3 regions of the Paenibacillus sp. 1A_MP2 genome follow, and region 1 is predicted to be linked to each of the others. Evidence: riboswitches for the same ligand, from Rfam matches in the RefSeq annotation. Region 1 holds a riboswitch; each other region holds the start of a gene.
What was found. Region 1 has a riboswitch for thiamine pyrophosphate ahead of ACTWJ7_RS30850 (ABC transporter ATP-binding protein). Riboswitches for the same ligand answer to the same signal wherever they lie in the genome.
Positions count from the first base shown of each region.

Region 2: another riboswitch for thiamine pyrophosphate. It lies ahead of ACTWJ7_RS16240 (thiamine phosphate synthase); the one in region 1 lies ahead of ACTWJ7_RS30850 (ABC transporter ATP-binding protein).
Region 3: another riboswitch for thiamine pyrophosphate. It lies ahead of ACTWJ7_RS33375 (ABC transporter substrate-binding protein); the one in region 1 lies ahead of ACTWJ7_RS30850 (ABC transporter ATP-binding protein).

Region 1 is NZ_JBQQCS010000001.1:6,261,259-6,265,448, reverse strand. Features, by position in the region: gene ACTWJ7_RS30860 (ABC transporter substrate-binding protein) at 1-492, opposite strand, end outside; partial or broken gene ACTWJ7_RS30855 (ABC transporter permease) at 524-1,299, opposite strand; gene ACTWJ7_RS30850 (ABC transporter ATP-binding protein) at 1,313-2,017, opposite strand; TPP riboswitch at 2,248-2,350, opposite strand; gene ACTWJ7_RS30845 (radical SAM/SPASM domain-containing protein) at 2,679-3,554, shown strand; gene ACTWJ7_RS30840 (pectate lyase) at 3,921-4,190, shown strand, end outside.
Region 2 is NZ_JBQQCS010000001.1:3,312,649-3,316,838, forward strand. Features, by position in the region: gene ACTWJ7_RS16230 (hypothetical protein) at 1-125, shown strand, start outside; gene ACTWJ7_RS16235 (ABC-F family ATP-binding cassette domain-containing protein) at 258-1,808, shown strand; TPP riboswitch at 1,933-2,042, shown strand; gene ACTWJ7_RS16240 (thiamine phosphate synthase) at 2,398-2,949, shown strand; gene thiO (glycine oxidase ThiO) at 2,954-4,183, shown strand; gene thiS (sulfur carrier protein ThiS) at 4,180-4,190, shown strand, end outside.
Region 3 is NZ_JBQQCS010000001.1:6,792,994-6,797,183, forward strand. Features, by position in the region: gene ACTWJ7_RS33360 (hypothetical protein) at 1-62, opposite strand, end outside; gene ACTWJ7_RS33365 (VOC family protein) at 281-667, shown strand; partial or broken gene ACTWJ7_RS33370 (NAD-dependent epimerase/dehydratase family protein) at 685-1,460, shown strand; TPP riboswitch at 1,516-1,628, shown strand; gene ACTWJ7_RS33375 (ABC transporter substrate-binding protein) at 1,853-2,893, shown strand; gene ACTWJ7_RS33380 (thiamine-binding protein) at 3,153-3,443, shown strand; gene ACTWJ7_RS33385 (ABC transporter permease) at 3,443-4,190, shown strand, end outside.

The DNA.
Region 1 (4,190 bases):
ATAGCCGACAGTGAGCCCTTCAAGATCTTTTGGCGACTTTACTTTACCATCTGCTTCAGTCAACAGATGCACAAGCGGATGCCTAACGATGGCTGCAATGGAACGTACAGGAATGTTCTCCCCACGCGCGAGCAAAATTTGCGGCTGGTAGCTTAGTGCCAGATCGATTTTCCCCGCAGCAACAAGCTTGAGTGAGTCATTCGTATCGGCGGGCATCTGGACATCGACATCCAGACCTTGGTCCGTGAAGTAACCTTTCTCCTGTGCAACATAGATGAAGGAATGTACTGCATTCGGGTACCAATCGAGCATGATGGACAGCTTATCTTTGGAATCTGATGACGTTTTGGTCGCAGATGATTCTGTATCTTTTACATCGGGAGCTGAATCAATAGCAGGTGTGTTGGTACCCGTATTTCCGCACCCGCTAACGATCAGCATCAGGGTTATAAGAAGGAGGGGGAGCAGGGAATAGATATGCTTTGTATTCATAATTTAAAGTTCCTCGTTTCCTTTTTCTGTTTTAAAATCTACCTGCATGACGTTTTGTAGCGAATCTTCTCTCCAGCCATGCAATAAGTACAAACAGGGCAATACCAAGCAGGGATAACAGCACAATAGCGGCGAACATGGCATCCGTGTTCATATTGCTCGACATTCTGCGGCTGAAATAGCCAAGGCCCTTACTTCCGCCGAGCCATTCTCCAATCGTTGCACCAACTACGCAGTACACCACAGACATCTTCAGTCCTGAAAAGAAGGAGGGAAGGGCAAGTGGAATCTGGAGTTTACGAAAAATATCCCACTTGTTGGCCCCCATCGTCAGCAGCAGTTCACGCTGTTCCGGATCACCTTGGCGCAGGCCATCATAGGTGCTCACGACAATCGGGAAGAACGCGATCAGGAATACCACCGCGACTTTGCTCCACAGCGTGTAGCCAAACCACAGGATAAAGACGGGGACAAAGCGATTAGTGGAATCGTCTGACTAATTACGATGAAGGGATATAACGCCTTTTCAATGGATCGGTTCATATGCATGCCTGTCGCAAGTGCAATTCCGGCACCAATGGACAAGCCAAAACCAACGACAACCTCCATCAAGGTAGCAGGTAAATGTGTAGCCAACAGGAGTCGGCGATGCTCATATAGCGAACTGGCAATTGCCGTAGGGGCTGGAATGATGAAGGAGGGCACCCATCCCATATTCACAATCCACTCCCAGATGACGAGCAGTAACAGCATGAGCAAGAGAAACAGACCATAACGGGCAAGCCAACGCTTTACACTATCCTTCATGCTGCATCTCCAGTTACCGTTTCGCATGCAATTGTTCCTCCAGTAGTCGTCTCATCTGAACGAGAGCCGGTTCATAGATCATGTCTGAATGTCTTGGACGCGGCAAAGGTACCGTTATATCCTGCAGCTGTTGGCTTTGTCCCCCTGGAGTTAACAGGATAATTCGATCACTGAGCAGCAAGGCTTCTTCAATATCATGCGTGATGAACAACACGGTTTTGCCCAAACTTCCCCAGAGTTCTAGCAGCCAGCGATGCATCTCCCGTTTGGTCAGGGCATCGAGTGCACCGAATGGTTCATCCAGCAGCATCAGCTGGCCGCCTGTAAGCAGGGTGCGCAGCATTGCGACTCGCTGCCGCATGCCGCCGGACAGTTCGTACGGATACGCATGCGCGTAGCCGGATAAGCCAAATCTGTCGAGGCCAGCCAGGATGTCCGCCTGCGTCTTTGCCTTGTCCTGCCGCCCTGAAGCAAGTTCGGAGGGGAGCATGCAATTCTCCATGACGGTTCGCCAAGATAACAGGAGGTCCTTTTGCGGCATGTAGGCCACGCGTCCAAGCCGCTCTCCTTCGCGAACCCACGGAATTTCGATGGTTCCGTGGGTTGGCTCAAGCAAGCCTGCCAGCAGCTTGAAGAGAGTGCTTTTACCGGAGCCGCTGGAACCGATGAGGGAGACGAATTCGCCTTCCGCTACACGCATCGACACATTGGAGAGCACGGGGAATCCCTTTTTTTCGGGAAAGCAAAGCTCATGTTGTGAATGGTTATGTCGTTATCCATCTCGTCCCGTTCCCCCTTCTGATTCAAACTTCAAACTGCGGGATCTTTAATTACACCTTCTGATCTGCCGCAGAACGCGAAAAGACCCACCCATTTCCAGAGAAATGAGTGGGTCTATACGTTCAATTCATATTAAATTTCATCATTAACATGAAAAAATCCGCTTACGGATAGGCCGCTCCACTTCCCTCCGCTGGTATAATCCAGATCAGGTTCAAAGGGTCCGAATCGTTCGATTCGTCTCAGCCGCAAGGCTCCCCTAGTGCAATGTTCAAGATATGCAGTTGTGTGTTCAGCATATATCACATGCAAGTGGAATGTAAAGAGGGCGTCCTAAAAGAAGTGCGAGGAATGTGAGTTAGGAAAGTAACCCAAGATTCTAACCGTTTGAATGAACAGCGAATTAAGCTCTTCGATCAGAAGGGCAACTGCTCAGATGTACAAGTAAGAAGACGCCCGGGAAGGGAGGAAAAGAAAATTAACATGCGGGTCGATTTACCTTGGCTCTCTAACCCGATATAATAGTGGTGGCACATATGGGCCGGATCATAAATGAGGGTGGGACTGTTCTCCCTCCTGAGCAGAATGGGGACCCCGAGTTGAAAACGTTCAAGAAAGTATATATTGAGATCACAAGTATATGTAATCTGGCATGCAGCTTCTGCCCGCAGACCAAACGTGCCAAAAATTTCATTGACCCTGAAGTCTTCAACAATATATTGGATCAGATCAAACCCCATACCAAGCATATTTATTTACATGTCAAAGGTGAGCCGCTGCTTCATCCCAAAATTGATTTGTTACTCGATTCCGCGCATGAGAAGGGGTTCAAGGTTAACATTACGACGAATGGTACACTGCTGCCCAAGACCCAACACAAGTTGCTCGGCAAACCGGCGCTGCGTCAGATGAACTTTTCTTTGCACAGCTTTGATGGACACGAAGGTTCGACAGATCGTGAGGGCTATCTGGGCAATGTGTTGTCTTTTGTCCGGGAAGCAGTGAAGCACAATGTTATTATTTCTTTCCGTCTCTGGAATCTGACACAGGATAACTTCACAAATGCCCAGATGAACCGTAACCGGGAGACGCTGGAGGTTCTTGAACGGGAGTTTAATCTGGATTTCCGCATTGAGGAAAAGGTGGTGCCAGGCAGCGGTGTGAAAATTGCGCATAATGTGTACCTCAATCAGGATCACGAATTCCAATGGCCGAGTCTGGATGCACCGGAAGATGACGGTAAAGGCTTCTGTCATGCGCTTCGCAGTCAAGCAGCTGTGCTTGTCGATGGAACTGTGGTTCCATGCTGCCTCGACGGTGAGGGTGTAATTAACTTGGGCAACGTTCACGAAAAGTCGTTCTCGGAGATAGTAGATGGTGAACGAGCAAACAATCTGTTCTATGGTTTCTCCAAACGGGAAGCGGTGGAGGAATTATGTCGGAAGTGCGGATATCGTCAACGGTTTGGAGCCTAAAGTGTAATTTTTAAATAAAATCAGAGATCAAAATAATAGAGACCACATTGTCTGGAAACAGATGAAGTGGTCTTTCATTTTTTCTCAGAACGATAAAGGAGCATCTAACCATAGATTACGAGTTGTAAATGAAGCATACCCGAAGTTGAGATCGGCACATCCGATGTTGAAGTGCGCTGCAAAAAATGCCGAGATCACAGGCATGATGCTGTCGTTTCTATATCTAAGCTAATGATTATTATCGTAACATCCCTTTTTTGGTAGGATTAGGGTAGGTTCCGAACCAGAGGTGCACCTCTGAAGGGGTTCCGTAAGGACAAGCTCTTGCTTGTACGCCAAATATCAGAATAAGGGAGGATTTAAGTTATGAAAAAAATGTTGACGTTGTTGCTGTCCGCCGGTCTGGTCGCTTCATTATTTGGTGCAATCCCCGCTTTAGCTGCACCTACCGTTGTAAACTCAACAATTATTGTAGCCAAGGGTGAAACGTTTGACGGCAAAGGCCAAACCTATGTAGCTAACCCCTCCACACTGGGAGATGGATCTCAAGCAGAAGATCAGAAGCCGGTATTTCGCTTGGAGGCAGGCGCTACGCTCAAAAATGTGATTATCGGTTCGCCTGCAGCTGATGGTGTT
Region 2 (4,190 bases), 2.9 Mb from region 1:
TGAGTGGAATCAAATATTATTACCCTTCCACATGTAGCAATGGTTACAGAGCCGAAGAAGTATTTATAAGTGCCAAACAAGCGGCAGGGCAAGGTTATTTTGAGTATAACTGTTCCAAGAATTAAAGGCAGTTTGTTTGTAATATAAAAGCGAGGTTGCATGAGATGTTTACATTACTTTCAGAAAAGGCAACACCTGTGCTAAAATAGGGTTTCGGAACGATAGTAATGTCCAATAGATAGGAGCAACCTCATCTTATGAGTTTATTGTCAGTAGAGAACGTGAGTCACAATTTTGGAGACCGTACTTTATTTAAAAATGTATCTTTTCGTTTACTTGCCGGAGAGCGTGTAGGCCTTGTTGGAGCAAATGGTGTGGGCAAGTCCACACTAATGAACATCCTTACCGGGAAATTGTTAAAGGACGAAGGGAAGGTCGAATGGACCCCCAAAGTTCGTTATGGATATCTGGATCAGCATACCAAGCTCACGCCTGGAAAAACGATTCGTGACGTGTTAAAGGATGCGTTCCTTCCCTTGCTTGAGTTAGAGAAAGAAATGATGTCCATCACGGATCAGATGGCAGACGCCGATCCGGACAAGCTCGAATTGTTGCTGGAAGAAATGGGTGACATTCAGGAGCAATTGGAGCAAGGTGATTTTTATCTGATTGATGTGAAAGTGGAAGAGATGGCGAATGGACTTGGCTTGTCAGCCATCGGTCTGGATCGTGACGTGGCTGCGCTTAGTGGTGGTCAGCGTACAAAGGTATTGCTTGCCAAGCTTTTACTCGAGAAACCCACTGCTCTTCTTCTGGATGAGCCGACGAACTATCTCGATGTGGAACACATTGAATGGCTGACGCGCTACCTGAAGGATTACCCGTACGCGTTTATTCTGATCTCGCATGATACGGAGTTTATGAATGAGGTCGTTAACGTTATTTATCATTTGGAGTTTGCCAAGTTGACGCGTTATGCAGCCAACTATAACAAATTCCTTGAAATGGCTGACATGAATAAGGCCCAACATATTGATGCTTATGAGAAACAGCAGGAGTATATCAAGAAGCAGGAAGATTTCATTCAGCGGAACAAAGCCCGCGCTTCCACTTCCGGTCGTGCCAAGAGCCGTGAGAAGCAGCTCGGCAAGATTGAACGGATTGATCGTCCAGACGAAGCAGCCAAACCCACGTTTAATTTCAAGGATGCCCGTGCGAGCAGTAAAACGGTCTTTGAGGGTATTGATTTTGAGATTGGATATTCGTATGCATTACTGCCCAAAATGACGATGACGATTGAGCGTGGCGAGAAAATTGCCATTGTTGGATGTAACGGTGTAGGTAAATCAACACTGCTCAAGACCATTTTGGGGAAAATTCCACCCCTCAGTGGTAAGACTTTCTTGGGTGATTATCTGGAAACCGCTTATTTCGAACAGGAAGTACGTGCAGGTAATATTACCCCGATCGAAGATGTTTGGAATGAATTCTCTCATCTGACACAGAATGAAGTCCGGGGCCATCTTGCACGTTGTGGATTGAAAAATGAGCATATCACCCGTCCGCTTAACGCGCTTAGTGGTGGAGAGCAAGCGAAGGTTCGTTTGTGTAAGCTTCTGATGCGTGAAAGCAACTGGATTTTGTTCGATGAGCCTACGAACCATTTGGATGTGACGGCCAAAGCAGAGCTGAAACGTGCCCTGCAAGAATTCAAGGGTACCGTGCTGCTTGTATCCCATGAACCTGAATTTTATGAAGGCTGGGTAACCAAAACGTGGGATGTTGAGGCGTGGTCCGAGAAACAATAGTTACTTCATACCAGACGAGCTATTTCGATAACTAGATTGTCTTCAGCAATGGATAAAGAACGTAATAAATGGAAAATGTACGGTGACAAAAAAGATGTCTATGGTAACATAGGCTACAGCTTCATATGAACACTAGGGGGGCCGCACGATGCGGCTGAGATGGAAGAATGCGATTCCGGACCCTTTGCACCTGATCTGGATCATACCAGCGTAGGGAAGTGGCGCGTTTCAGCTAATGACAAAGGGCGTTATCGTTGACTTTGCGATATTGCCTGCAAGATGAATCATGCGGTTTCTAGGTATACTACGTTGCGACTATGGATGGTTTTTATAGTTGGTTATACGTTATGTATAGAGTAATTGCATGCGACAGTCATTCAGTTGATCATGAATTTTAAATTCGTGGCCACTCCTCTACGGGAGTGGCTTTTTTTGTTGTTTTATACCAGCTTAAAGCACGCAAGAGGAGGGCGAACAGGACGGCAATCTTCCATGAACATGTAGGAGCACAATCATTTGAACTGCATGTCATTTCGCTAGGTAAGGGAGACATGTACTCTTTTCTAGATACGGCTAAGAAAGTATGGCGATGGATCGATTATATCCACATTCGGGAAAAAAGCTGACCCTAGAGCAGCAGATGTATTGGGCGCAAAGTCTAAAAACACAAGGTGTTCCATCTAAACGAATCGTTATGAACGGCTTAGATCAGCTGGCTCAACATGCGTGGTTGGGTGGTGTGCATTGGGGTCAAGCAGCTATTGAAGGCTATGATCTGGCTGAGTTAAATCGACTGAACCGGCTTCGTGTAGGCGTGTCAGTTCATTCTCTGAAAGAAGCAAAAGTTGCAGAAGAACGTGGAGCCGATTATCTCTTTTACGGGCATGTATACGAATCCGATAGTAAACCGAATTGCGAACCTAGAGGTCTTATTGCGTTGGCTGAAGTATGCTCCAATGTTTCGATTCCAGTGATTGCGATTGGCGGGATTAGACCGGAGAATATCAGGGCTATTCGTACTGCGGGTGCCAAAGGTGCTGCGGTAATCTCAACCATTTGGATGAACAGCAAGCCGGAGCTGGCTGCCGCTTCATTGCGGCAGGCAATCAGGGATTCAGAGAACGCCGAACCAAGGAGATGAGAACATGAGAGAGGAAGCAAGAAGCCAGAGCAGGAATCGTTCGGGTTATCATCCAGGAACAGTATTCAGGAGTAAAGGTGGAACAGAGATTCGAGGCAAGCTTCATGCGGAAACGATTATTGTTGGTGGAGGAGTTATTGGTAGTGCCATTGCATGTGAACTCGCCACCCGCGGTCACGACGTTCTTCTGGTTGAGCGTGCAAGAATAGGCGGGGGAACTTCCTGTGCAGCTGCCGGGATGCTTGCTGCGGACAGTGAGGAATTCACTCATGCTGTGATGGCGAAGCTTGCGCGGCAGAGCAGAGCATTACTTCACGAGCAGAAGGAGCGAATCCATTCACTTAGCGGAGTGGAAATGGGTTTGCAACAGCATGGATTTATTACTCCTTTTCGTTCATACAGTGAGGTCAGCAGCTACAAGAATAAACGATCGTCTTCCTTTTCTACAGAACATATTTGGTGGGATCGAGTGGCTGTCCAACAAGAAGCATCATGGTTAAACAGGGATACGTATGGCGCATATTACAGACCTTCCGAGAGCGAGGTTCTTCCTGTCAATCTAACGCAGGCTTATGTCAGATCGGCTCAGGCACTGGGTGCCAGGGTGATGGAAGGTGTACAGAATGTCTGTTTGCATACGGACATGAATGGAGTGCAAGGTATTGAGACTTCAATTGGAACAATGACTTCGAGAAATGTCATTATCGCTACAGGGTTACAAGGCGAAGAATTGATGAGACAAGTGGGCCTTGATACACCTGTTTTGCCTGTGAAGGGTGAAATTGCAGCCGTGCAGTTCTCACCCCACCATGTCGGTTACAGACCTGACAAAACGGTGTATGCAGAGGATATATATATTGTTCCCAAAGCGAATGGAGAAGTGTGGATTGGTGCAACAAGTCTTCCTGGAAGAACCGACATAAAGGTCTCCGTTCAAGGGATTCAGAAGCTGCTTTCAGCCGCGACAAATTGGCTGCCTGGTATGAAGGAAGCGCATTTTATCCGAGCGTGGGCGGGAGTACGTCCTTCGACTCCGGATGGGTTGCCTTATGTGGGTGCTTGTGAAAGTGTTCCGGGTTTATTCGCTGCTTTTGGACACTATCGTAATGGCATACTGCTTAGTGCGATCACGGGCAGCTTAATGGCTGACTTAATTGATGGTAAAACCTCGGAAGAGCTGGGTATTCAGGACCTAAGTCCGGAACGGTTACACCGAAAGGAGATATTGCAGTGAATATCAT
Region 3 (4,190 bases), 530 kb from region 1:
ACGACCATCCCTGTACACATCATCAATCCGAAAATAATATGTTCTTTCTTTGTTGTTGGCAATTCTCTCATCCTCTCTGTTTACTTTGACAATTATAAAGATCCGGGATACACCCACATAAGTGAACATTCTGTGAACTCTACAACCATTGGAAAGCATCTCTTTAGAATCTTTATCATACAGGGAATGTATCTTTCCTATTTGACAACCCCGTAGTCCAGCCCTATGATATTCCTTAAAATGGCAGAATGATTCATCTACTACAAGGAGGATTTTGGATATGAGTTTTCAAAAGCGCATTGACCACGTCGGCATCGCCGTTCGTGATCTGGAGACCACACTCCGCTTCTATACGGAGATTGTTGGTCTTGAATTGAAAGACCGGGTAACCCATACCAACGGCGTCATTCAGCTCGCCTTTCTCGGCTTCAACGGAAGCAACGAGACCGAGATTGAGTTGATTCAGGGATACAGTGACAAGCTGCCTGCCGAAGGAACGGTGCACCATTTTGCCATCCATGTCGATGATCTTGAATCCGAATACAAGCGCATTAAGGCAACCGAGGCCGAATTTATTGATGGAGAGATCATTACACTGCCCAACGGTTACCGTTATTTCTTCATCTATGGACCGGAAAAGGAATGGATTGAGTTCTTCCAGCGCTAAGAATTGGAGCTGATTTGATGAACATTTTAATTACCGGAGCAGCCGGAAAAATTGGACGCGACTTATCTCAACATTTATCAGAGGCATTTCACCTGCGACTTACGGATCTGAATATCGACAGACTGCATACGTATTCTGGGACAGGCCATGAGATCATGGCACTGGATGTGACGGATGCCAAAGCTTGTCAGCAAGCTTGTGAAGGTATGGAAGTGGTTGTACATCTGGCGGGAGCCCCTCCCCGTATGCCGGCTTCTATGAATCCTTATTGGACATCAATATCAAAGGTACATTTAATGTATTCCGTGCGGCCAAGGATCAAGGCGTACGAAGAGTCATCCTGGCAAGCAGTGCACAGACGATCGAAGGGTATCCCATTGATGCCCAGATCTATCCGGACATGCCAACACGCCCACGGAATTTGTACGGGGTTAGTAAATGTTTTGGTGAATCGCTCGCCTCCTATTTTGCTTATACCGAGGGGTTACAAAGTGTTGCAATACGTATTGGGGCATATGATGATTTCCAACCGGATGGGCCGCCGCTGGAGGCTCGTGATATGAGCGCGTATATTAGTCCGGCTGACTTGTGTGATCTGGTGTTCAAATCGATTATAGCTACAGATCTGGAGCCCTTTACCATACTGCATGGGATCTCGAATAATCGGTTTAAACGCTTGAATCTGGAAACCACGCAGAAACAGGTGGGGTATGACCCGAAATCCGATGCTTTTGCACTCAGCCAGATTTCCTTATATGATTCGCCACGATTCGTCCCTCCATCCAGTTCCTGACTGGACATGCAACGGCCTCTGGCCTATAATTACACCTAGTAATGCCCGTAACTTCATAGTTTCCCAGGGGAGTCGGAATAGGCCGGCTGAGAGTGTATCCCACCAAGATACTGACCCTTAGACCTGATCTGGATCATGCCAGCGTAGGAATCGGAGTATATCGAATTGGCCCAGCCCAGCCTCTTTGCTGAGTGCCACATCTCTAACGCCTGCACGCGTCCCGGATTAACGGGGCGCTTTTTTAATGTTCTTTTTATAGCCAGAGAGCTAAAAAAAGTGACGTCATCCGGATCATAGCTGGTATAAATCTGTCGATTTATGCAAGAAGCTTGGATATGAAGCCAAGGAGCACCCGCGCCACTGGCCGGACAATATGAAGGAGAGAAATGAAGATGAGATGGCGTAAAATGATGGGATTGCTGCTCTTGTGTGTGCTGCTGGTAACTGTGGCCGCATGCGGCAGCAAAGAAGCTGCACCTTCAGGAGAGAACAGCGGAAGCAACACCGAAAACAGCAGTGAGGGTGACAATGCAGCCCTCAAGGATATTAAAGTGGTACTGGACTGGACACCAAATACGAATCATACCGGCCTGTATGCGGCCGTAGATCAAGGTTTTTATAAAACTGAAGGCTTAAATGTGGAGATTGTTCAGCCAGGTACCGGAGGCGCGGATACCATGGTTGCTTCGAACGAAGTGCCTTTTGGCGTAAGTTATCAGGAGAGTGTGACCCAGGCCCGCACACAGGGCGTACCGCTCGTGTCCATCGCTGCAGTTATTCAGCATAATACATCCGGATTTGCTGCTCCGGTAGATCGGAACATCAAGTCTCCCAAAGATTTCGAAGGCAAAACCTATGGTGGCTGGGGCTCCCCGGTAGAAGAAGCCGTAATGCAGTCCATTATGGAAGGCGAAGGTGCGGATGTATCCAAAGTGAAAAATATTAACATGGGCGATGCAGACTTTTTCACAGCTGTGAAACGCGATATCGATTTTGCCTGGATTTTCTACGCGTGGACGGGCATTGAAGCCGAACTTCGCGGCGAGCCGATCGACATGCTGTATGTGAAGGATTATTCCGAAGCCCTGGATTACTACACACCTGTGCTTGTGACGAATGAACAGACGATTCAGAATGATCCCGAGCTGGTTAAAGCGTTCTTGAAAGCGACTTCCGAAGGATATCAATACGCGATTGAACATCCCGAAGAAGCTGCCAACATTCTGATCAAGGCCGTACCGGATCTGGACAAGGATCTTGTACTCGCGAGCCAGAAATGGCTGAGTCCAAAATATCAGGATGACGCACCACGCTGGGGTGAGCAGAAGCAGGAAGTATGGCAGAACTACACGGATTGGATGTTTAGCAAAAAACTGCTCGATGAGCAGGTAGATGTGTCCAAAGCGTATACAAACGAGTTCTTACCCCAATAAAAATTGTTTAAGTTTAACTTTTTTTACACCAGAACGAAGAGTGCAGAACCCATCTGAAGAAGCGAAGCGGTCGCCTAAAAGCTTTCTTAAAGAAAGCTCCTTCGGAAGCATATGCTATCCCCGGATTTTCCCCATGGGGAAAATGGAATCAAAAAATCCGGGGATAACAGCGATCGGAAGAGGGTACTGCAATCGGAGTGGTAAAGTGTAAAGCTGGTTCAACTCATGCAATTTAACCCGAAAGGAAAAGTGATGTTTCATGGCAAGCACACTACTGAGCATTCAAGTCATTCCCAAAACGCCCAATGGCGAAAATTCCTATCCTTACGTTGATCGTGCCATTGAAGTTATTCAGCAGTCAGGCTTGAAATATCAGGTTAATCCACTCGATACCACGATGGAGGGAGAACTGGAGGAGCTGCTGGAGGTTGTCCGCAAAATGCATGAAGTTCTTGTGGAAGCCGGCAGCCCCAGCATCATCTCACAGATCAAGATCGCCCATAGCCCGAGCGGCTTCAGCATGGACACCCTGACGGAGAAATATCGCTAATGCATGCCTATTGGAAAAGCGTATGGCCGCCCTTCGTGGCGGTTATTCTCTTTATAGCGGTATGGCAGGGAGCTGTCTCCCTGTTTCATATCGAGAAATGGATGCTGCCTGCGCCTTCTGACATCGCCCATGAAGCGGCCTCTCAGGCCGAGCGACTTGGCATGCACGCATGGGCAACCATCCAACTGACATTGATCGGGTTTGCAGCAGGTACACTTACGGGATTACTGATTGCGATGGTGCTGCATCTGATTCCATTTTTGAAATCTGCACTCTATCCATTACTTATTCTTAGTCAAAATATACCGACCATCGCGCTCGCTCCGCTCTTGCTGATCTGGTTCGGATTTGGGCTGCTGCCCAAACTGATTACCATCATTCTGGTCTGCTTCTTCCCGGTGGCTGTAGCTGCCATGGACGGGTTGACCCGCACCGATGCGGCGATGATGAACTATATGCGCATGGCTGGCGCAAAACGCGGCTCAATTTTCTGGAAGCTTGAGCTTCCACATGCGCTGCCCTCGGTGTTCTCAGGGATCAAAATTGCCGCTACGTACAGCGTCATGGGTGCGATCATCGCGGAATGGATTGGAGCAGATAAGGGCATCGGGTATTATATGATGCTGCAAAAATCGGCCTATCGGACGGACCGTCTGTTCGTAGCAATCATGATTATTGTGGCACTGAGTCTGCTGCTCTTCCTGCTCATTGCACTACTGGAGAAGCTGCTCGTTCGCTGGCGACCGC